DNA from 2 places in the Colwellia sp. BRX8-7 genome. Region 1 is predicted to be linked to the other one. Evidence: riboswitches for the same ligand, from Rfam matches in the RefSeq annotation. Region 1 holds a riboswitch; the other holds the start of a gene.
The links. Region 1 has a riboswitch for cobalamin ahead of H4J57_RS09110 (ABC transporter ATP-binding protein). Riboswitches for the same ligand answer to the same signal wherever they lie in the genome.

Region 1 (11,696 bases):
CTATACTGTTCGTAGCTACAATAAAGACGTTTTTCATATTGGCCGTTATAACATTGATTCTATTTCAAAATATAATGCTGATGCCCTTGATACAGAAGTTTGGTCATATACAACCCAAGATACCGGCGATTCAAATACTCGTAATCCCTATGACTTAGTGTCGGTCAATGAAAGCAAAGCTTATCTTTTACGTTACGGTTCAGACAAAGTTTGGATTGTTAATCCTCAGGCAACACAATTTGAAGATTTCAAATTGGGTCAGTTAGATTTATCTAGCTACATCGCGGATAACAATAGTAATGGCACACCAAACCCTGCCTCAGCGACAATTGCTGACGGTAAACTGTTTATTGCTATGCAACGTTTATCAGACTATTTTTCACCAAACACAGCTTATGTAGCCGTTTTTGATACCGCGACAGACCAAGAGATTGAAACAAATGCTGATGAAAATGATAATCTTAAAGGTATTCCGCTTCAAGGCTTAAACCCACTAGGTCATAGTATAGTGAGTCAAGGCGATACGGTATATGTTACAACACGTAACTCATATAGCAGTGCTGACTTAACCTCTAGTCGCATCGAAGCGATAGCGACAAGTGATTATAACTTGAGCAGTGTTTTGTCTGCTGCAGATATTGAAAATAATACCGGTGCTTATATTGGTTCAAGCGTCGTTGTATCCGAAACAAAAGGCTATTTTGTTGCCAGTGAAACATTTTTTACGCCAAGTTATTATGAGCTTTCAACGGTATATACCTTTAACCCAACAACGGGTGTTATTGCTAATGAAAAGGTAGCGGCTACTGGCACCGAACAAATTAGCTATATTGCTTTAGATGCTGCCAACTTTCTTTGGCTTAGCGTAAGCAATCCAGAGAAGCCAGGCGTTGATGTTATAAATACTGAAACTAACCTTAAAGTATTTCCAAGACTTGCAACAGAATTAAACCCATCTGCAATTGCCTTTATTGAATAAGATTATCTTAAAGGTAAGACATTAAAAAATAATTTGATTTAGGGCACATATTTATGTGCCCTTTTTTATTTTTACTCAGTGCTATATTAAGTTTAGTTAACGCACAATATTAAAGGGTTTAATTGCATTCATCTGTCTGAGTTCGAGAACAACCTTATTGAACGTCATATCAAGTGTCACTTGCTGTTAGCCGGCCAATAACTTGTTGAATCTTATATCATAGCAATTACGTCTGCAGAACTAATGCAGTAGCTAAACTCAGTAGATGTTTTTTGTTGTATCACTTTGCTATTTAAGATGAATAACCTGCGGTGATATGACTCGTAGCTCGATGTAATATGAAAAGTTTAATTTATCAAGACTTTGTCGTGTAATGACAACATATTAGACTTAAAGTAAGCTCAATAAAAAGCATTACTTTCCGTGGTAATTACCATTGCTGGGGCTGCGCAAAATTATCATTGGCTTAGCTTTTAATTTACTTAACTGATAGATAAATCATCAATCAGCTTAGTAAATTGAACCGCTATCTTTGTTGATCAATTTTTTCACACATATCTGCAACACCACTTAACATTCGGGTACTGAATCTATGTAATAAATCTGCATCAACGTGAATAAACTTATTGTTTTTCACCGCGGGTATTTCTGGCCATTTTTGCCAGTCAATAATGGGTTGTGGTTTATCGGAGTTTTCATCCGGTAAAATCATTAAGTGCGGCTGGGCAACAATAACGTTTTCCGTGCTTATCTTTGGATAAGGCGTCGGGTTATCCTTAAAAACGTTCACTCCCTGGCACACTTCAATTAACTGATTTATCCAGGTTGTGCCATTAATGGTCATCATTGGCTCTGACCACAGTTGATAAAAAACGGGGATGGCTTGCTTAGTTTTATTATCGAGCCGTAATTTTTTTAAACGTTGCTCATAAGCTAACGCGACACTTTCTGCTTGCTGTTGATGTCCGGTTAAACCGCCAAAATAACGTAATTCAGTGGCAACATCCGCAATATCTACCGGATTACTAAAAACAATTTTTAGTCCTAAGCGTTTCATTTTATCAATGTCACTTTGCGAGTTGCCTGACTTCCAAACAATAACTAAATCAGGATTCAATGCCAATAATTTTTCTATTTGCATGCCGTGATAGCTGCCAACACGCGGAATATCTAGCGCCGCTTTAGGGTAATCGGAATAGGCAACCGCACCGACTATTTTATCGCCAGCACCAATATCAAATAACATTTCAACAATATGTGGCGCTAAGGCAACGATGCGCTTTGCCGATTGCTCAGCAAAACTTTTACTGGGTATGACTATCAGCAATAAGCTTATTACGGCGAAGGATATAAATCTTTTTGTCATTTTATTAAGCCTTTTACTTTTTAAGAGGCGCTTTTCAAGCACTAGGGTGTGGTCGTTTTGCTGTTGTTAATAATATCTTCAATCGCTGATATTTTTAGGTATTGCTGGCAAACATTAGCCAAACGTTCAAGCTGTTGCTCTCGGTGTTCATCAAGATTAATCGTCCGCTGGATGTCATTGTTACTGTCTAACCAGTCAACTAATAATTGTGTCGCAGCCCCTTCATCAAAAATACCATGTAGGTAAGTACCCGCTATTTGATTATCATTTGAAACACAACCATCGCTGGTCTGATTGTCACTTTTATTGAACAACAGAGGCACAGGCGTTTTATTATCAATAGCCGTCATGGTAGAAACACCACAATGAATTTCATAACCTTTAACCTGACAACTTTTACTGCCCAAGGTCATAGTGGCAGAGACTTGTGCTAATTTTTTTTCTGCGGTTAATTCAGTGGTAAGTTCGAGTAAACCTAAACCCGTTATCGCCTCAATCGTTGACTCAATACCTTCAGGATCGCTGATAGTTTGCCCAAGCATTTGATAGCCACCGCAAATACCAAACACTTTACCGCCGTAGCGCAAATGACGTTCTATATCGCTTTGCCAATCTTGTTCTTTAAGAAATTGCAGATCAAAAATAACATTTTTACTGCCTGGTAAAATCACTAAGTCACAATTGTTTATCCGCTCGCCCATTTTGACATAACGTAAATTTATTTCAGGGTTTAAACGTAACGTATCAAAGTCGGTATGGTTACTTATGTGCGGTAATAACGGTACAACAATATTTATTTTGGCTTGTTCAACCTTGTTTTCAATCGCAACTGCATCTTCGGCGTCAAGTGCTAAGTCGTGTAAATAAGGTAATACCCCTAATACTGGCTTACCCGTTTTCTCTTCTAACCAATCAAGTCCAGACGTTAATAAGTTAATGTCTCCACGAAAGCGATTAATTATAAAACCTTTCACGCGGTTTTGCTCTGAAGGTGATAATAGCTCGAGTGTCCCCACTAAGTGAGCAAAAACACCCCCCCGGTCGATATCAGCAACGAGGATCACAGGACAATCTACCGCTTCGGCATAGCCCATATTAGCAATATCATTAGCGCGTAAATTTATCTCTGCGGGGCTACCTGCCCCTTCAACCATTAGCAGCTGAAACTCTTTCGCTAAACGGCGATGTGATTCGAGGACAGCATCCATCGCTACTTTTTTATAGTCGTGGTAGCTGGTCGCCTCCATATTTGATATGGCTCGACCATGAACAATCACTTGTGCCCCCGTATCGCTATTCGGTTTAAGTAATATCGGATTAAAATCAACACGTGGCGCAATTTTTGCAGCCACTGCTTGTAGTGCTTGCGCCCGACCAATTTCACCACCATCACTAGTAACAGCACTATTTAAAGCCATATTTTGTGGCTTAAACGGTGCTACTTTATAACCTAAATTTACAAATACTCGGCATAAACCAGCCACCAAGGTACTCTTTCCGGCGTCAGAGGTGGTGCCCTGCACCATTAATGTTTTCATTAATTTTGTTGTTCCGATATTTTATTTATCAACGCGTCACTTTTTAATGTCAGTGGTAATCCAGCGATAACAAAATCGACTTGCTTGGCTAATGTAGCCAGTTCTTGATGAAGCCAACCTGCTTGGTCGACAAATTGTCGCGACAGCTCGCCCATAGGCACAATCCCATGCCCGACCTCATTACTAACAAAAATAAGCTTTTTTGATTGATAGGCGTTGGTATCGCTAATAAATAGCGTTATAAATTCGATAAACAGTGACTTTTGCTGGCGATAAAACTCGCTATCTTGATGGCATAAACAATTACTTAGCCAAAGTGTTAAGCAATCAACCAGCACACAATCACTGCTTTGTAATGCTTGTTGAAGTGCCTCAGCTAAATACAACGGCGATTCAAGCAGTTGCCAATGTTGAGGACGTTCGCCTTGATGCTGTAAAATACGTGCGCTCATTTCTGCATCATGGGCTTGCGCCGTAGCCAGATAACATATCGTTAGCCCTGCTGATTCAGCCTGTTTGGCAATATTTTCGGCGAGGCTCGACTTTCCTGAGCGTGCTCCGCCTAAAATTAGATGAAGTGTATTAGCATCACTAATTTTCATAGGCCTGCCTCCGTCAAAAATGTTGTCGCTGGAGATGCTAAGACCAGTAAAATAGTATAAACCGCCACTTCTAAAATTTGTTGCGCAGCTCCTAAACAATCACCAGTAAAACCACCTAATTGACGATTAAACCAAAATATTAATAAAAGACGCATTAGCCATAAGCCCCCTATTAGTACTAAACAATGCACGGCTGGTAATAAGCTAAACATCACCACCGCTGCGGTAATTAATAAGATTAACAAGCCTTTTAGAGATAAATGCTGCGCTAAAGGTTTAACTTTTGATTGTGCATCTTCGCTGACATAAGCCATGCTAAAGATTAAACTGGTACTGACGGCTCGGCTTAAGGTATGCGCTATAATCAATGCCACAAAAAGTGCTAATAAAGGATTGCTGCTATGGCTACTTAATAACACTAAACTCTGATATTTGATCATTAAAATGAAAAATAAGCTGGCTGCGCCATAAGTCCCTAAACGGCTATCTTTCATAATGTTTAGCTTTTGTTCAACGGTCCAACCACCACCAAAGCCATCCCAAACATCAGCCCAACCATCTTCGTGAAAAGCACCGGTAAGCAATAAGCTCGCCGCCATAGAAATAAGTACCGCTAAAGAAATGGGTAAAAAGCTCGCCAACAACACTAAAATAGAGGCGGTGATCACACCAATAAACAAACCAATTAAGGCAAAATATCGGCTCGCTTGATGAAGCATTTCAGGTTTTACCACCTCAGGTAAACGCACCGGTATACGAGTAAAAAAACTTAAAGCGATTAACAACAAATAGTATTGTTGTTGGCATTGTTGCCAGTGTGATTGCTTAGTCATTTAATCTTCAGCTTTGTTAGTGTTAGCACCAGTAACATCGGTCACTTGCGCCTGAGTAAAGCTTGCCATATCATTATAAAAAGCCACAGCCGCCTGAATTAATGGCAGTGCTAATGCAGCGCCTGTGCCTTCCCCTAAGCGTAAACCTAAATTTAATAGCGGCTTAACCTGCAAATGGCTAAGCATTTTTTGATGACCTTGCTCACCCGAGCAATGGGCAAAAATCATATAATCTTTAACATTTTTATTAATACTGATAGCGAGCATAGCGGCGGCAGTACAAATAAAACCGTCAACAACAACAAGCATTTCTTGTTCGGCCGCCGCTAACATAGCTGCGGTAATTTGTACGATTTCAAAACCACCTAAAGACGCTAAAATTTCTTTAGGGCTGTTGAGACTTCCTTGATGAAGCACTAATGCTTGCTCAATGACCTGTTGTTTGATTTTTACTATTTCATCACTAACGCCAGTACCTCGTCCAACACATTCACTGGCTGGAATACCCATAACAGCGGCCATAATAGCTGCGGCAGAAGTGGTGTTACCAATTCCCATTTCACCAAAAGCGATTAAGTTACAGCCTTTTTCATGAACTGATTTGACCAAAGCAGTCGCTTTTTCAAAACCGAGTTCAACTTGCGCTAGACTCATCGCTGGTGCGATATTTAATGGTGCGGTGATATTGCCTAAACGTTGATTGATAACACCTGAACAATTATCAATTGGCGATAAAACACCCGCATCTACCACACTTAACTGCCAACCAAGCTGCTTACAAAAGACATTAATCGCCGCGCCACCGCTGGCAAAATTAGCCACCATTTGTGAGGTCACTTCACTCGGTGCAATAGAAACACCTTGCGCTGCGACACCGTGATCACCGGCAAATATAAATAAACTAGGATGTTTTATACTCAATAATTGTTGATCAGTATTTACTGTTGATAACTGCACAGCGGCAATAATTTTAGCGGTATCTTCTAGTTGGCCTAATGCGCCGAGTGGTTTAGTTTTTCCATCGATAGTCGACTGGATCTGTTGATTAAACACATCAGTTACTTTTTTAATAGCAAAGTTCATCAATAGCTCCTTTAAGCTTTATTTTTGCGAAAGTACAACAAGGATAAAAAGAATAAGCTCCCCAAAGCAGAAGTGATAACACCTACGGGTAGCTCTTGGTTTTCTAGTACAACTCTCGATAATACATCCACCCAAATCATAAAAATACCACCGACTAAAGCCGTTAACATAATGCCAAAAACAGTACCTTGAGAAACAAAAAATCGTACAATATGGGGTATCATCAAGCCAACAAAGCCTATACCACCACACAAAGAGACTAACGTTGCGGTGATCAGTGAACTCAGTACCAACATCACTAAGCGAAAGCGGTTAACATTAATACCTAAGGTTGTAGCACTTTCATCGCCTAACAACATTGCATTCAGTTGGCGTCGATACGCTAACATCATAATGACACAGCTAATAATAACGACCGCGGGAAACCATAAAATAGACCATTGCGCACGCGAAAAACTGCCCATAGTCCAAAATAATATCGCCGTAACCGCTTGTGGATCGGTATGATAAAGTAACAAGCTAGTAAACGAGCTGAACAAAAACGATAACGCTACGCCAGCCAATAGCATAGATTCAACTTGTTGACTTTGCCGACGACCAGAGATCATTAGCAACATTAGCATCGCCACTAAACTGCCCGCAAAAGCCGCGACAGGTGTTACAACAGAAATAGTGCTGCCCAATAAAACAATAGATATAACGACTCCTAAAGAAGCTCCTGAAGAAATACCAAAAAGATAAGGGTCGGCTAATGGATTTCGCGTTACCGTTTGTAAAATCAGCCCAGAAACCGCTAAGCCACAACCCGCTAAAAAAGCTAAAATAGCGCGCGGCATACGTAATTCCCAAATAATACGCTCATAAAAAATCACCTCGCTCGCGTCTTTATCTGTGGATAAACTAGCCAGTAGACTCGAAGTAACATCGCTAAAACTGATATCTGCCGCACCTAAAGATAACGACGCAATAAAGCTAATAACACCAAAAGCTAAGGTCAGAAAAATAATCCACGAATGATTGACCTTAAACATGAGGTAACGCTCTACTTTCTGCCGTTTTTTCTTGAGTATCGTAGCCATAGAAATAAGAAATATGAGGAACCTTATGTTGTGGATGAAGAGAAACTTGCGCGCAGACACCAAATACATTTGATAACATTTCAGAGGTGATCACCGCTTGTGGTGACCCTTGTTCAACCAGTTTACCTTTATCTAACACCAGCAGTTGATCGCACATCGCACTGGCAAGGTTTAAGTCATGAAAAGACGCAATAACCGTGATGCCTAGCGATTTAGCTAATTCAATAACCTGAATTTGATAGCGAACATCAAGATGACTGGTTGGCTCGTCCATAATAAGTAAGCTGGGCGTTTGCACGATAGCACGAGCTATAAGTGCGCGTTGTTTTTCTCCACCGGATAAATGTTCAAAATTTTGTAAGTTTTTATCCACTAAGCCAACCTGCTTAATAGCACGGTCTATCTTGAGTCGGTCGCTGGCTTGTTCACGGGTAAATAGACCTTTGTGTGGCAGTAAACCCAGCGCAACAACGTCATGAACAGTTAAGTTAAAATGGGTGGGTGTTTCTTGTAAAACTACAGCGATATCTTGCGCATATTGATAGGCGTCATACTTTTGCCAAATATCTTTTTGATTAAATTCCACCAAACCAGAATCAGGTTTTACGTAACGATATAAGCAGCGAAGTAAGCTAGACTTTCCTGCACCATTAGGCCCTAAAATACCAGTAAAACTGCCTTTTTTAATGGTGAAAGAAATATCATCTAAAATAAGTTGGCTGTCGGCATGCCAAGAAAGATGCTGCACTGAAAGCAATGCGGTATTAGCGGTATTTATTGATGAGGATTGATCCTGGCTACTATTCAAAAATTGCTACTCACATACTATTGACACTTAAGGAGCATCAAACAGAGCACAATCAATCTCTTAGTATATAAAAACTCAAGAGTCGACAATACAATGTTCGAGTAAACCCGCTCGACTTTGTTGGTTTTGCCTGTCATTTTGATAGGCAAATGACTCTAAATTAATGGGTATCCTGACTTAAGCTTTATGGTTATTAAATACCACTAAAAGGCTTTTACAGTTGCGGGTACAGTTGCGGTTTTTCACCACATTCCCACATTAAAAATGAGTTATATAATTTTGTTTGGAGATTATCGTCTGCTCACTAAAAATAGCAAGGTTTAATTGCCAATAACACCGAATTCATTGACTTATCGAGGTAACTTATCACCACACTATTTTTGGCCAATCAACGCCACTATCATCAGTATAAATATTAACTTTAACTAGCCCCGCATAAGGAATATCAATATGACTCATGTGAACCGTGCCCGGCATAGGCAAATTAAGTACACGCGCAATTAAGTGTTTGATAACACCACCATGCGCAACCACCAAGGTATTTCCTTCGGGTGCGTCTGCAAGCCATTCTTGCCACCAAGTATCGACACGCTTGACAAAATCAGCCATAGCTTCACCATTAGGCACAGTATGCTGCCAAGGGTTTTGCCAAAAATCACCCAGTGAAGGCTGCACAGCACTGGCTTTTATCTGCCACAAGGCTTGATAGGTTTGTCCATCCCAATCACCAAAATTCATTTCTTTAAGGTTATCGCTTAATTGGAAATTAATGCTGTATTTTAATGAGTATGCTTTGGCAAACATCTGACAACGTTGCAAAGGTGAACTGATACAAAAGGATATCTCTGGTAATTTTTGGCTAACGTCCCACAGCTGTTGCAAGCCATTTTCAGAAAGTGCGACATCTGTTTTACCGGCTAAAATACCCGGTGTAGCAATTTCACCATGGCGTAATAAATATAAAGTCCGCTGTAGCAAAGCATTACCTCTTAATATATATAGTGTAAAAAAGCATAGCGTAACCTTAAATTCAATATTGCGTAAGTACTATGACAAATAGCTGTGCACTTATAAACAACAGCACAGGAGTCAATGTTGTGTACTTTAGCGAAAGTGAGCACTTAACTATCTCACCATTTAGCCTCTCGTCAACCGAAGAAGCGCACGTTTTAACCCCTTCCTTTCCTTTCATGATGGGGCCTAGATTTAAAGGTGAAATACCTGCTAATTCGTTTGGCTCTTGTGATACTGTTGGAAACCAAGGTGGTCCTCTCCCTTAATACTTTAATGTAATAGCAAAAAGTGCCTAAATTCATCTATAAAAAAGCCGCTCAGTTTATCTGAACGGCTTGGCTAATTTAAATATGTTTAACTTTACTATTTAATTAGAAACTATAACGAGCAGTCAGTGTAATTCTACGTGGAGCTTGGTAGTTTACCGGTGTAGTATAGTTAGGGTTAGGCAGTCTCGATGAAGCCGAGCCTACGTCACCTGTTTCATTGTATTCAGTGACTTCTTGAAAGTTAAAGGCATTTCTAACATTGACTTTCACGGTTAAGCCATCAACATATTCCGGCTTATACGTTAAACCTAGATCAACATTTTTAACCCATGGAGTACGGCCTTGATCGCCACGATTACCTAATACACCACCACAGTAAAACGATGAAGCACCGTAATTAGCTAAACCGCCAGCATCAACACCTAACTCATCTCTAAGTTCGTCAAGTGGGATAAAACCAACACAGTTTCTTGGACGACCTGATTGTAAACTGAAATTAACAGATACTGAAATCTCATCATTAACTTGGTATGCACCAAAAGCTTTAAAGGTGTGACGACGATCATTGGGTAAAGCACCATAGGCACCATGCTGAAATAATGCATTATCAATGTCTTGTGTTAAACCTGCATCCTCTTGCTCTAGAGTCGAGTTAACATAACCTTCTGAGTTACCTTCACTTTTAGCTAAAGTATAAGAGCCCTGCAAGAACCAACCGTCAGCAAAAGGCTTCTCGAAAGTGAATTCTAAAGCTTTATAAGTACGTTTGTATTTTTCTAGGCCGAAGTATTCTTCAGGAACACTTTCTACCTCGTAATTACCGTCATTGTTAAGATCCAGCGCAATAGAAAAATCATTACCTGGGTTCATCATCATACAGCCAGCCATTGATTTATAATCGAAATCATTATAACCATTGTCTGTTGCATAATCGATAAATGGCTGATGAGAACAGTAATCATCCATGCCATCTTTAACTTCACGGTAAATAGCCTTGGCACCTAAAATCCAGTCATCAACCTGCTGTTGATAGCCAAGAATAAATTCATCTTGATGCATAGGTTTTAAGTTTGTTGCCGCTACGGTTCTTGAATCAGGCGCTTTCTCATCACCGTTAGAGTTTCTTGTACCAATAGCGTCGCCCACTTTATCAGGAGCAGCAGTGATTGGATTTTCATCAGCACTGTCTACATAAAAGTACTCTTCATAGCTCCATTCAGTACCTGCAGCACGAATATTTGTATTAGCCGCGATTGGCATAAAGTAACGCCCGGCAGTACCGAAAAGTTTTTTGTTACCATCGCCATCCATATCCCAAGAGAAGCCCAAACGCGGCGCCAATTCACTGTCAGATTTAACAAATGAATCGCCATCACCGTTGCGGTTTTCAAAGCCTTCTGAACGCAAACCTAAGTATACCATCCACTCATCAGTAACTTGCCAAGTGTCTTCTATATAAAATGCCGTGTTTTCAACTTCATAAGAAGCAGAACCCGTATTACTTTCTCTATGGCGAATATATTCTTCACCTGCTGTTACAAAAGCACCATTAACACTTTGTCCGCCTGCTCCGTCAACATCTTGAGCTACATGCCAGCGCCAGTATTCGCCACCTGTAAAGGTAGTGCCACGTTTAGTCGAGGTAAATTTCTCTTGGTCATAACCGACACGAAGTGTATGTTCACCTAGAATCCATTCTGCGCCTAAACGTAAAGAGTCGCGTTCATCAGTATCAGAAGCGATCCCAGCTTCAGGCACAGTACTTTGGCCTTGAGCAATACCCCAACAACCAATGCTTTGTGAACTTGAAGGTGTTTCACGGCGATCGAATACTAACTCACATTCAGCGCCAGGGCCGATATCAGGGTTACGCGTTTCTAGTTCATTGGTCATGTTGCCCCAAAGAACACTTACTGAGAAATCATCAGTTAAAAATCCGGTATAGTTAACGATAGTAACATCGCCACCTTTGGTGATCTCATAAGGGTCAGCAGCTTCACCATGAGTCCCAGTGTAATACATACCTTCAGGGTTACTGTATGAGGTAAATTCTTGTGTTTCTTCATTATCGATGTAAGTCATCTCTAATAAATGGTCGTCTGAGATATTCCAATCAAGCTTTAAC
Region 2 (11,696 bases), on a different contig from region 1:
CAAATCAATAAGCTCGGTCACGGTCATAACATCGTTAAAGACCTTCATCTTTGATTTTCCTTGAGGTGTTCTTACCTCAGGCGAATGCGGGTTGGAGAATTTATGAGATGGATTAATTATTGAAGTAACGAATTCAGCGTAAGTTATGATTTTAGTTTTCTCACCTCCAAGGGAAACAGAGATATCTTGTTGTTTTACAATACTGGAGTCCTCAACACCTTTTAGTGTGTGGCACGCTAAACATTGGTACTTTAAGAAAACTGTTTTACCTGTTTCAATATTACCTTTAGGCAGGCTAAATCCTCGTGGGGAATCAACCCCTTTATCACAACTGAATAGCGTTAATGACAAAACGATAAGTAAAGTGAATAGAATGTATTTCATTGTTATTCCTTAATTACTTTTTTAAGTTGAATTAATTAAAGCGCTGATCAAAACCATGAGTAAAGTCTCAATAGTATTAGAATTTTTTCTTGCTTATTGATATCTACAAATTGTATAGATAAGCATTTTTCTGGTGATATCAAAGACTCTACTGGGATAGCAGTACAAGTTAAAAAGCAGATAATTCCAAAAAAATTACACATAGCGCTTTCCACTATTAGGTTGATTTTTAGTCTAGTTGTTCTTATTTGAGGATTCAATTTTTCTTGGGAATACGTTGATATAGATCAATGATGTAGACGTTAATGAAAAACTAACAGCTGATGAATAAAGTAGGTAAATAACTTTGTCTATCCGATAACACTGAATAAATCATTCAGTGCGCAGCGCTTTTATGGGGGCTAATTTAGCGGCACTTTTTGCCGGATGAATGCCAGCTAACAAACCAATAAGGGCAGAAAAGCTTAACGAACCTTTAATACATAAATATTAAGGTCAACTGATAGCGCAGGCTGTGTGAAAACTATTTTGAACTTGCGTAATTTGGAAATATCAACGACAAAAGGCTCTGTAGATTTAAATCTGTAGTAAGTTTGGTGTCAAACTACCTTTGAATTTACATAGCGTTGCATAAAAATTGTAAGCTGAGTGTTTTCACACAGCCTGAGCGAACAGTCTACCTAAAGAAAAACCAAAAGCTAACTTCTGCAATACTTATCAAAGTAAGCTTTAATTATTAGATGATGAACGACCGCTGTGGTGGCTAAGCGGACTACTTATTAAAATTAAGATATGTCGTCTTTGTAGTAAAAGTGATCTGAAGAGATCAATCTCAGACATTATGCGTGTAACACATGAAAGCTCGATTTTAGGTTGTCATTTCGCCATGCTGATACTGAAATAAATTCAGCATGACGTAGTTGGTATCAGCATGACGGAGTGGTATCAACATGACGTAGTTGTTATCAACATGACGGAGTGATATCAGCATGACGGAGTTGGTATCAACATGACGGAGTTGGTATCAACATGACGTAGTTGTTATCAGCATGACGCAGTTGGTATCAATATGGCTGAGTTATTACCAATCAATACCTTTTTGTGCTTTTATATTATTATCAAAAGCATGTTTAATCGATTGCACTTCACTTACTGTATCAGCTAATTCTAAGAGTGAACGATGTGCGCCACGGCCTGTGGCTATTACATGTTGCATAGGCGGGCGATTAGCGATGGCGTCTAGTACTTCATCAAGATCAAGGTATTTAAACGACAGCATGTAAGTCAGTTCATCAAGTAGCACAACATCAATGGTTTCGTCAGCTAATAGTTTCTTTGCTTCTTTCCAAACAAGTTGAGCAGCGGCAATATCGGTTGATTTATCTTGTGTATTCCAAGTAAACCCTGTTGCCATCACGTGAAAAGGTACGCCGAGTTTTTCAAGGACATTTCTTTCGCCACAAGCCCAAGTGCCCTTTATAAATTGAATGGCTGCTGCGTTTAGACCGTGTCCTACTGCGCGAGTTAGCGTGCCAAATCCTGATGTTGACTTACCCTTACCGTTACCTGTAATTACAATTAATATACCGCGTTCATCAGTGGCAGCATCAACTCTTGCATCAACTTTATCTTTTACTTTTTGCATGCGTGCTTGGTGTTTTTCACTTTTTTGTGTTTCGTCAACCATGAGTATTCCTATTGATAATTATAGTCATTTTAAAGAGGAGAAAAGGCAAGGCTAACGTTAAGGGGGTCCCTTAAAAAATAGCAATTTACCGTGTATTCCCGCACGATTTTATTGATGTTAATGGTGGTGATTTTATTGTGGATAGGTATGCTGACTCATTGGCAACTCTTAAGTCACTACAATTTACAGTTGCGGGAACAGTCAAGGTTTCTCACCTTATTCCCTAAACACGTTTACGTTGCGTTAGTTTACGAGATTTATAATTATTTACAATATCTAGCGGCATTAAACACCATTGATTTTATGTTTTTGATAAATAGAATCTAAGGCCAGGAATTTTCAGTAATAAAAATGCCAACAATAGTTGTTGGCATTTTAGTGTTTTCTAATAATAACGTTATTTAACTAAGCCATTGGCTTACCAAATTTTTACACGTTTCTCAGGGGCGATATACATAGCATCACCTTCTTTAACGTTAAACGCTTTGTAGAATTCAGGCATGTTAGATAAAGAGCCTAATGCACGGAACTCACCAGGTGAATGAGGGTCAGTTGCTACTTGATTACGTAATGATTTCTCAACCTTTTTTCCACGCCATACTTGAGCAAAGCCCATGAAGAAACGTTGATCGCCAGTTAGTCCGTCAATTACCGGTGCTTCTTTACCATTTAATGAAGCAATATAAGCTTTATACGCGATAGTTACCCCTGATAAATCACCAATATTCTCGCCCAGTGTTAAAGAACCGTTTACATTTAAGTCTTCAAATACTGAATAGCCATCGTATTGTTTTACCAAGTCATCGGTGCGAACTTTAAAGGCCGCTAAATCTGCTTCAGTCCACCAGTTACGCATGTTACCGTCGCCATCATACTTACTCCCTTGGTCGTCAAATCCATGACCCATTTCATGACCGATAACCGCGCCAATACCGCCATAGTTAACCGCATCGTCAGCAGCTAAGTTGAAAAATGGTGGTTGTAATATGGCTGCAGGGAAAACAATTTCATTCTTAGTTGGATTGTAATAAGCATTAACAGTTTGCGGCGTCATGCCCCATTCTTGCTTATCAATTGGACCACCTAACTTAGCGACTTCTTTTTGATGAGAAACACTACCAGAACGCATTTTATTGCCAACTAAGTCATCACCTTTAATAACAAGTGCGGAGTAATCTTCCCACTTATTTGGGTAACCAATTTTAGGATCAAAGCTTGCTAGTTTTACATGGGCAGCTTTTTTAGTTGAATCAGACATCCACTCTAGTTCATCAATACTTGCACCATATGCTCCGCGTAAGTTTTCAACAAGTTGTGTCATTCGGGTTTTAGCTTCAGGCTTAAAGTGACGGCTCACATAAACTTTACCAATAACCTCACCTAAATTGCTGTTAACTACGCCAACACCACGCTTCCACATTGGACGTTGTTCTTTTTGTCCTCTTAACTGCTGAGAATAAAAGTCAAAGTTTTCATTATCTAAGTCAGCGGTTAAAGAACCAGCAAAGTTACTTAAGGTATGGAAAGTTAAGTAAGTTTGCCAATCAGCTAATGAGGTTGCTGCAAATATTTCGCCAAAACCTTTAACAAATGAAGGTTGGTTAATAATGATGTCTTTTTGCGCTGATACGCCTTGAGCAGCAAGGTAAGCATTCCAGTTAAATGCATCAGTAACTGTGTTTAAGTCAGCGACATCGAATTTATTGTAAGTTTTACTGCTGTCACGAGTTTCAACTTTTGTCCAATGAAAACCTGCTAATTTAGTTTCAATTGCCATGACCGTTTGCGCAGCAGCTTTACCGTTCTTCAAACCAGCTAAGTTGAACATATTTTCAATATGAGCAACATAACCTTTACGTAATGCGGCAAAACGTTCGGTTTCATCAAAGTAGTAATCTCTGTCGGGTAAGCCTAAACCTGTTTGCCAAATATGAGTGGCGTAGCGAGTTGAGTCTTTACCGTCAACGCTGATATAAAACGCTAATGGGCTACCTACACCATTTTTTTGATTTTCACCAAAAAATGTCGCAAGTTCATTCTTGTCTTTTAAACCATTGATGCTATCAAATAATGGTTGGATAGGAGCCGTACCTGCAGTATTACGTGCATCCATGTTCATATATGAACGGAATAAGTCAGCTACTTTTTGTTCGTCGCTGCCCATTTTTAAATTTTCTGTTGCTGCTAATTCTTCAATGATTACTTTTACATTGTCATCAGCTTCGTCACGTAAGTCATAAAAGGCACCAATTGACGTTTTATCTCCAGGGATTTCATTAGCGTTCAACCAAGCACCGTTTACATAACGATAAAAGTTGTCTTGTGGACGAACGGATAAGTCCATTGTTGCTTTGTCGATACCTGAAGCTAATGCAGTTTTTTGCATGATAGGCATTTCTTGCTTAGTTGTCTCAGTGCTTTCTGGATTGTCGTTGCAAGCGGCAAGCAACAATAACGAAGAACAGACTGCACCTGTTATTATTTTTTTCATGGTAATCTCATTATTATTAAGTAAAGAATATGGTTATAAAATGGTAAACGCATTGATACTAAAGGGTTACAGGGCTTTTTACTAGATTTGGACATGAATTTTTACATAATGTATCAGCAGTGCCGTATTTTATTTTGTACATTAAGCCTGATGATTTTTTTATTTTTTTATTTAACTAATTGAAAGTAATCGTAATATTTTTCACTTTGATTTTTATCAATATTAATTGTTGGCTTTTTTGCTGCCAAATAAAACATTGACTGTGCTATGCTGTGGCTACTTATAGAGTAATCGTTCTCTTACTGAATAACATAAGATGAAGTTTAATTAATGTTTCAACCCGTCAGTTTTTTCATTGGGCTACGCTATAGTCGTAGCCGTAAAAGTTCTGGATTTGTATCCTTTATCACTTTTTTCTCCATTGTCGGTATCGTCCTGGGTGTCGCATCATTGATCACCGTTGTTTCCGTTATGGACGGTTTAGAAGGTGAACAAAAACGGAGAATATTGGGTCTAGTTCCCCATATTGTCGTCGCCAATCAACCTCAGCAAAACAAAAACAATGCTTTACCTACATGGCAAATCCTACGTGAACAATTATTACTTACGCCTAAAGTTAAAAAAGTTACTCCTTTGTTGGAAAGTGAAGCACTCATACAAGCTAATTCTGGCGCATTACGCGGTGTACTCATTCAAGGAATCATGCCTGAATTCGAGCAGCACAATATTGTTAACAACTCTATGGTATCAGGACATTTAGATAATCTATCGACACAGAGCTTTGCCATTGTTATCGGACAGTCGTTAGCAAGGCAACTTGATGTCGATTTGGGTGATAAAATACGTTTAACACTGCCTAATAAAACCGTCTTTACCCCAATGGGGAGAATTCCGGTGCAACGCACTTTTACCATCGCTGGTATTTTTAGTGTTGGCTCACAAGTTGATGAAGGACTGGTCTATATTCACAGTAAAGATGGCGCAAAACTTCATCGACAAAGAGGTGATGGCGTTGAAAAACTTCGTTTGTATCTTGATGATGCTTTTGCTGCTGAGCAAGTGGTCAAACGTTTAAAACAACAATATCCACAGTATGATTTTACGACATGGCGCGATACTCAAGGCGCTTTATTTTCTGCTGTGCGCATGGAGAAAAATATGATGTGGTTGATGTTGAGCTTAATTATTGCCGTTGCCGCGTTTAATATTGTTTCCGCTTTAGTGATGGTTGTTATCGAAAAAAAGGGTGAAATTAGTATTTTACAAACACTTGGGCTAGATCGTCTTGGCGTGGTAAAAATATTTATTACTCAAGGTTTAGTTAATGGTTTTTGGGGCGTCACTATCGGTACTGTGGTTGGCGCCATACTAACCTTAAACTTAAACACTATATTTACCCTTCTCGGTGTTAATTTATTGGGAGCAGGGCAGTCTTTGCCCGTCGAACTATCAGTGAACAATGTGTTTAGTATTGTTTTATCAGCGTTAGCGATGAGTTTTATTGCTACATTATATCCCGCTTATCAGGCTTCTTTAACAGAGCCTGCCGAGGTTTTACGAAATGAGTAAAGGTTTACTTTGTCAGCAATTATCAAAGTCATATTATCAAGGTAGCATTGAAACCAAAGTCTTAGACGGGCTTGATTTGTCAGTAGATGCGGGTGAACTTGTTGCTATAGTGGGCAGCTCTGGTTGTGGTAAAAGTACTTTTTTACATATAGCTGGAGCACTAGATTCTCCGTCTTCAGGGCAGGTCTTTATTAGCGGTGTTGATATCCACCAGTTATCTGACAAGCAACGTGCTAAATTTCGCAATAAACATATTGGTTTTATTTATCAATTCCATCATTTAATGATGGAGTTTTCAGCACAAGAAAACGTGGCAATGCCTTTACTGATTCGCGGGGATTCACCTAAATCGGCCCTAGCTGCCGCACAAGAAATGCTCACACAGGTTGGGTTAAGTCACCGCTTTGAGCACCGGCCCTCCGCGCTTTCTGGTGGTGAGCGTCAACGTGTCGCTATTGCTCGGGCATTAGTGACTAAACCTTCATTAATATTAGCTGATGAACCAACAGGTAATTTAGACTTTGATACCGCAGAGCAAATATATCAGTTATTACGTGACCTTAATAAAACGGTAAACACCAGTTTTGTTATTGTTACCCATGACTTAATACTTGCTGCCAGAATGGATCGTCAACTACGTTTATCGCACGGCCGGTTAGCGCCCCTTGAAAGTTAAGGCTTTTAAATGACCAAATCATTAAGTTTATTTTTAGGTTTACGTTATGTGCGTAGCCGAAACGGTAATGGCTTCTCTTCGTTTATTTCAGCATCTTCCACTATCGGTATTGCGCTTGGTGTAATGGTATTGATTATAGTGCTCTCAGCAATGAACGGTTTCGAGCGAGCATTAGCGCAACATTTGCTGTCGGTTATTCCTCACGGTGAGCTAATTGCTATTAATACGCCGATAGATAACTGGCAAAAACACGTGGCGAAAGCACAACAACATCCACAAGTGATAGCCGCTGCACCTGTGATAAAACTTACCGGTATGATGCAACATGGCAGTGAACTCAAAGCCGTTGCTGTGCGTGGTGTCGATGTAAAGTTAGAACAGCAAGTTTCTACCATTGCCGATTATATGATTGCCGGCAGCTGGCAAGCGATCGTTGATAATGAAAATACCGAAAACCCTACGGTTGGTGTTGTTATCGGTTCGGGAGTTGCAAAAAAATTACAACTTGAATTAGGCGACTCACTACAATTGTTACTATCGAGTGTTATTGCCCAAAAAAATAACCAGCAAGCGAGTGCTAAATTTCCTGTGCCGGTTAAGCACCAAGTAAAAGTTGTTGGCATTTTTAAATTTGGCGGTACGATTGACGAAAACTCTGTATATCTTTCACTTGAGCATGCCGAAAAAATGGTTAATCTCGCGAAGGGGCAAGTTCAGGGAATTCGCATAAAAGTAGCTGATGTTTTTCAAGCGCCCCAGGTAATACGTGATGTTGCTTATAGCTTTGATGATACTTATGTTGCCATTTATGATTGGACACGAAGTCACGGCCATATTTTTAATGATATACAACTTGTACGATTAGTGATGTTTATTGTCTTAATATTAGTCATAGCGGTAGCAAGTTTTAATATTGTTTCAACGCTTATTATGGCAGTCAATGAGAAAAAAGGTGATATCGCTATTTTAAAAACTATGGGAGCACCGGCGAGCGTTATAATGATGACCTTTATGTTTCAAGGACTGGTTAATGGAGTCGTGGGTTGTCTAGTGGGGACAGTGTTAGGTATTGTTATCTCATTAAATTTAACTGATATTGTTACTGCAGTAGAAACACTTCTTAACGTAAAAGTGTTATCAGGTGATATCTATTTTATCGACTTTCTTCCCACTCACTTAAGCCAAGCTGACGTTGTAATTACTGTTTGTACTGCTTTACTGATGAGTCTACTGGCGACTATTTACCCCGCATGGCAAGCAACTAAAGTTGAGCCAGCGCAGGTGTTAGGACAAATGTAGCGGGTTTCACTTTTATATTATTAACCGATAATTTTTATCACCAACGCGAGACTAGAGCAGATTTTTACTTTCTACTTTTACGTTTATTCCATTGTTTGATAACAGAATATCGCCATAGACCATGTATGGAAAAATAACCTATTAGCGAGAAAAGTACCGCTAGCACGCCACAGCCAAGTAAAAATGCTGGTCCAATAGTTGATAAACTATCAACCAGCCATTGCCAATTCGCTTCAAATACAAATTCTTTTTCAGATCGGCCTAGTAGCCAGATGCCAACCATATAACAGCCATAAAAAATTGCGGGTATTGTGAGCGGATTAGTTATCCAAACGAGTGCAACAGAAAGTGGCAAATTCGAATGTACTATAATAGCAACACCAGCAGCTAAAACCATTTGAAAAGGTACCGGGATAAAGGCAAAAAATAAACCTACGGCAAAAGCTTTTGCGACAGAATTACGGTTTAAATGCCATAAGTTGGGGTTATGCAATGACGCACCAAAAATTTTTAAATGTTTATTATTTTTTATGGTGTTGTGATCCGGCATATAACGCTTGAAGAGTTTTTTAGGCATATACTTACTTATATTATCTAGGCTTTATTTATCGATTAGACAGATACGGAAATTAATCACTATGGAACGGTGGCTATTTACATTTTTTATCAGTGCTATTTTGTCACTATTCTTACCGATAGTACCAGACATTTCGCAAGTTTATATTTGTTTTTGTTTTGCTGTCATTTTTTGTCTCATCAAAAGGTTACGGAGTTATAGTGGGCTCTTTTTTGGCTGTGCTTGGTTACTCTATGCTGGCTTCGTTTATCAAAATATATGGCAAGTTAATAGCCTAATTACAGATGATTTTTTCGGTACAACCTTAACGGTAAGAGGTGTGGTTGCTAATATTCCAAAGTCATTAACGCGTAAAACAAAAAAGGATGAAACGACCAAGCAAGTATCACGTTTTAATTTTGTTGTTGAAGAAGTCAATCAACAAAAACTTCAATCAAAGATAAATATTCGTCTGCGTTGGGATCATAAGTCTGTTAAACCGGATCACTTAAAAAAAGTTACTAAGATTAACCAAGGCCAGAAATGGCAACTTACGGTGCGAGTAAAACCTGCCCATGGTTTTGCAAATGTTGGCGGTTTTAGCTATCAAACATGGTTAAGACAAAAGGAACTCCATGCTACTGGCTATGTAAAACATTCATCAAAAAATAAACTAATAGCAGCGCAGTCTAGTTATCGTCAACAATTGTACCTGCAACTCAATGAATTAATAGACTCATTGACTTTAACAAACGAGCTGCACCGTTTTATTTTTGCTCTTACCTTTGGCGAGCGTGGCAAAATTACGGCTGAGCAATGGCAAGTTTTACAAGCAACAGGAACACAGCATTTAATGGCTATTTCTGGCTTACACTTAGGCTTAATTGCCAGTGGTGCTTTTGGATTCATGTTGATGTTTTTTCGCTATAGTCCGTTTTACGTACTGTTAACTCAAAAAGGCAAGTTATGGTTGGTAAAAAAGAACAGCCGTATCGTGGCTTTCGCTTTTAGTAGCTTAGTCGCACTATTTTATGCTTATCTTGCCGGCTTTTCTTTACCCACATTACGTGCCTTGATCATGATGCAAATATTTATTTGCGCTAAGCTCGTGGGGGTTAAATTAACAATAATACGTTGGTTATTACTGAGTATCGTTTGCATTATATTAATATCACCCTTTAGTCTATTTAGTGTCAGTTTTTGGCTAAGCGTTTATGCGGTATCACTGATATTATTGGTTATCTGGCGATGTCGAAAGTTACTGTTAACATCGGGTGATGGTCAAGTTGACAAAATAAAAGCCTGGCTCCACTCTCTAATTATTATCCAGCTAGGCTTAACATTATTTATGTTGCCCGTGGCGGCTTTATTGAATCATCAACTGCCTCTTTCTGCATTACTTGCTAATATTATTGCCGTGCCTTGGATGAGCTTTACCGCTATTCCGTTATGTTTATTGTCTGTGGTTGCTATGCCTTTTAGTGAAACGCTGGCTATGTTTTTTCTTGAGTTATCGTTAATATCATTAACGTTTATTTGGCAGTGGCTAAGTTACTTATCGAGCCAACAATGGCTGTTTATCGACGTTAGCCATCAGACATTAATGATTATTTTGATAATCAGCGGTTTATGCTTCATCAGTTATTTTTTAGCCTTACCCAAAAAAGTACTGGCTGTTGCGCTATTACTCACTTTTTTATTCAGTTATATGTTTTTTAATGACCAACAAAAAAATGATGATTGGCAAGTAAATGTCCTTGATGTTGGGCAAGGGTTAGCGGTTGTTATTGAAAGGCATGGGCAGGCTATTTTATACGATACTGGGGCAAGTTACCCCAGTGGATTTAACTTGGCAGAAAGTGTGGTTTTTCCTTATTTACAGTATCAAGGTTTGACCACTCTTGACTATTTACTGTTAAGTCATGCAGATAACGACCATGCTGGTGGCTTGGCTTTTATCGATAAAAAAATGGCGCTAAATAAAATTATCGTTAAGCACATCAAATATAATCAACCGGTAGAAGATGTTGGCAGGTATAGTTTTGTTAACATGTACAGTTGTAAACAAGGCGATGACTTTACTTGGCAAGGTCTCACTTTTTCTGTGTTGTGGCCGGTGGTTCTTGAAGATAAAGAAAATGATAATTCGTGCGTGATCCATATTTCTGATGGTAAACATAAGGTGCTATTAACGGGTGATATTCCTCATAAAGTTGAAAAAATACTGGTCGCTAATACTGAAATCGCTAATCAGTTAAAAGCTGATGTTATTGTTGCGCCGCACCATGGCTCTAAAACCTCATCAAGTACGCGTTTTATTAAAGCGGTTTCACCCAAGGCCGTTATCTTTAGTGCGGGTTTTATGAATCGATGGAAGATGCCTAATAAAGCGGTACTTAAACGTTATCATCAGCTTAATGTAACGCCGTATGCAACTGCTGAGCATGGAATGATCCGCATAAACATTACCGAACAAGCCCTTGAAATTCAATCTTATCGTCTGCATATCAAGCCATATTGGTTTGCTAATTAACGTTGTAAATATTATTAGTTGGTTGCAACTAAGAAATAACGCTAAAATGGCTTGGATATGAATAATTAATCGCGAAGTCACAGAGAGACTGAATGTTAGCAAGTAAAAGCAAAGTAGCCGCACAAGCCACAACGTGGCAAAATTTTAAACGCTTAATGAGTTATGCCAAACCTTACAAAGCAGGGTTTGTCATCGCTATATTAGGGATGCTTGGCTATGCCGGTATCGACACTTTATTTTTCTCGCAGTTACAGCCATTAATCGATGATGGTTTAACTGATGCTAATCCTAACTTTATGAAGTGGGCCCCACTTTTTGTTATTGTTTGTTTTATTATCCGAGGTATCTGCCATTTTTTTGGTAATTATTGTTTAGCTTGGGTGGGTAATAATGTCGTTACCGATTTAAGACAAAATTTATTCGAACACATTATGGCACTACCGGTGACTTTTCATGATAAAGAGTCTACTGGGACGTTAATCTCTAAACTGACCTTTGATA

Region 2: it holds a riboswitch for cobalamin, as region 1 does, so the genes downstream of both, cobO (cob(I)yrinic acid a,c-diamide adenosyltransferase) here and H4J57_RS09110 (ABC transporter ATP-binding protein) in region 1, are expected to answer to the same signal.

The regions. Positions count from the first base shown of each region.
Region 1 is NZ_JACGVP010000007.1:178,342-190,037, forward strand. It holds gene H4J57_RS09075 (cadherin repeat domain-containing protein) at 1-979, shown strand, start outside; gene H4J57_RS09080 (cobalamin-binding protein) at 1,506-2,345, opposite strand; gene H4J57_RS09085 (cobyric acid synthase) at 2,387-3,883, opposite strand; gene cobU (bifunctional adenosylcobinamide kinase/adenosylcobinamide-phosphate guanylyltransferase) at 3,883-4,485, opposite strand; gene H4J57_RS09095 (adenosylcobinamide-GDP ribazoletransferase) at 4,482-5,318, opposite strand; gene cobT (nicotinate-nucleotide--dimethylbenzimidazole phosphoribosyltransferase) at 5,319-6,401, opposite strand; gene H4J57_RS09105 (iron ABC transporter permease) at 6,413-7,432, opposite strand; gene H4J57_RS09110 (ABC transporter ATP-binding protein) at 7,425-8,288, opposite strand; cobalamin riboswitch at 8,433-8,582, opposite strand; gene H4J57_RS09115 (histidine phosphatase family protein) at 8,655-9,266, opposite strand; gene H4J57_RS09120 (hypothetical protein) at 9,386-9,568, shown strand; gene H4J57_RS09125 (TonB-dependent receptor) at 9,674-11,696, opposite strand, start outside.
Region 2 is NZ_JACGVP010000010.1:2,250-13,945, forward strand. It holds gene H4J57_RS10975 (cytochrome C) at 1-384, opposite strand, end outside; gene cobO (cob(I)yrinic acid a,c-diamide adenosyltransferase) at 1,466-2,071, opposite strand; cobalamin riboswitch at 2,194-2,338, opposite strand; gene H4J57_RS10985 (M13 family metallopeptidase) at 2,490-4,562, opposite strand; gene H4J57_RS10990 (lipoprotein-releasing ABC transporter permease subunit) at 4,893-6,131, shown strand; gene lolD (lipoprotein-releasing ABC transporter ATP-binding protein LolD) at 6,124-6,807, shown strand; gene lolE (lipoprotein-releasing ABC transporter permease subunit LolE) at 6,817-8,106, shown strand; gene H4J57_RS11005 (DUF2062 domain-containing protein) at 8,171-8,683, opposite strand; gene H4J57_RS11010 (DNA internalization-related competence protein ComEC/Rec2) at 8,745-11,195, shown strand; gene msbA (lipid A export permease/ATP-binding protein MsbA) at 11,288-11,696, shown strand, end outside.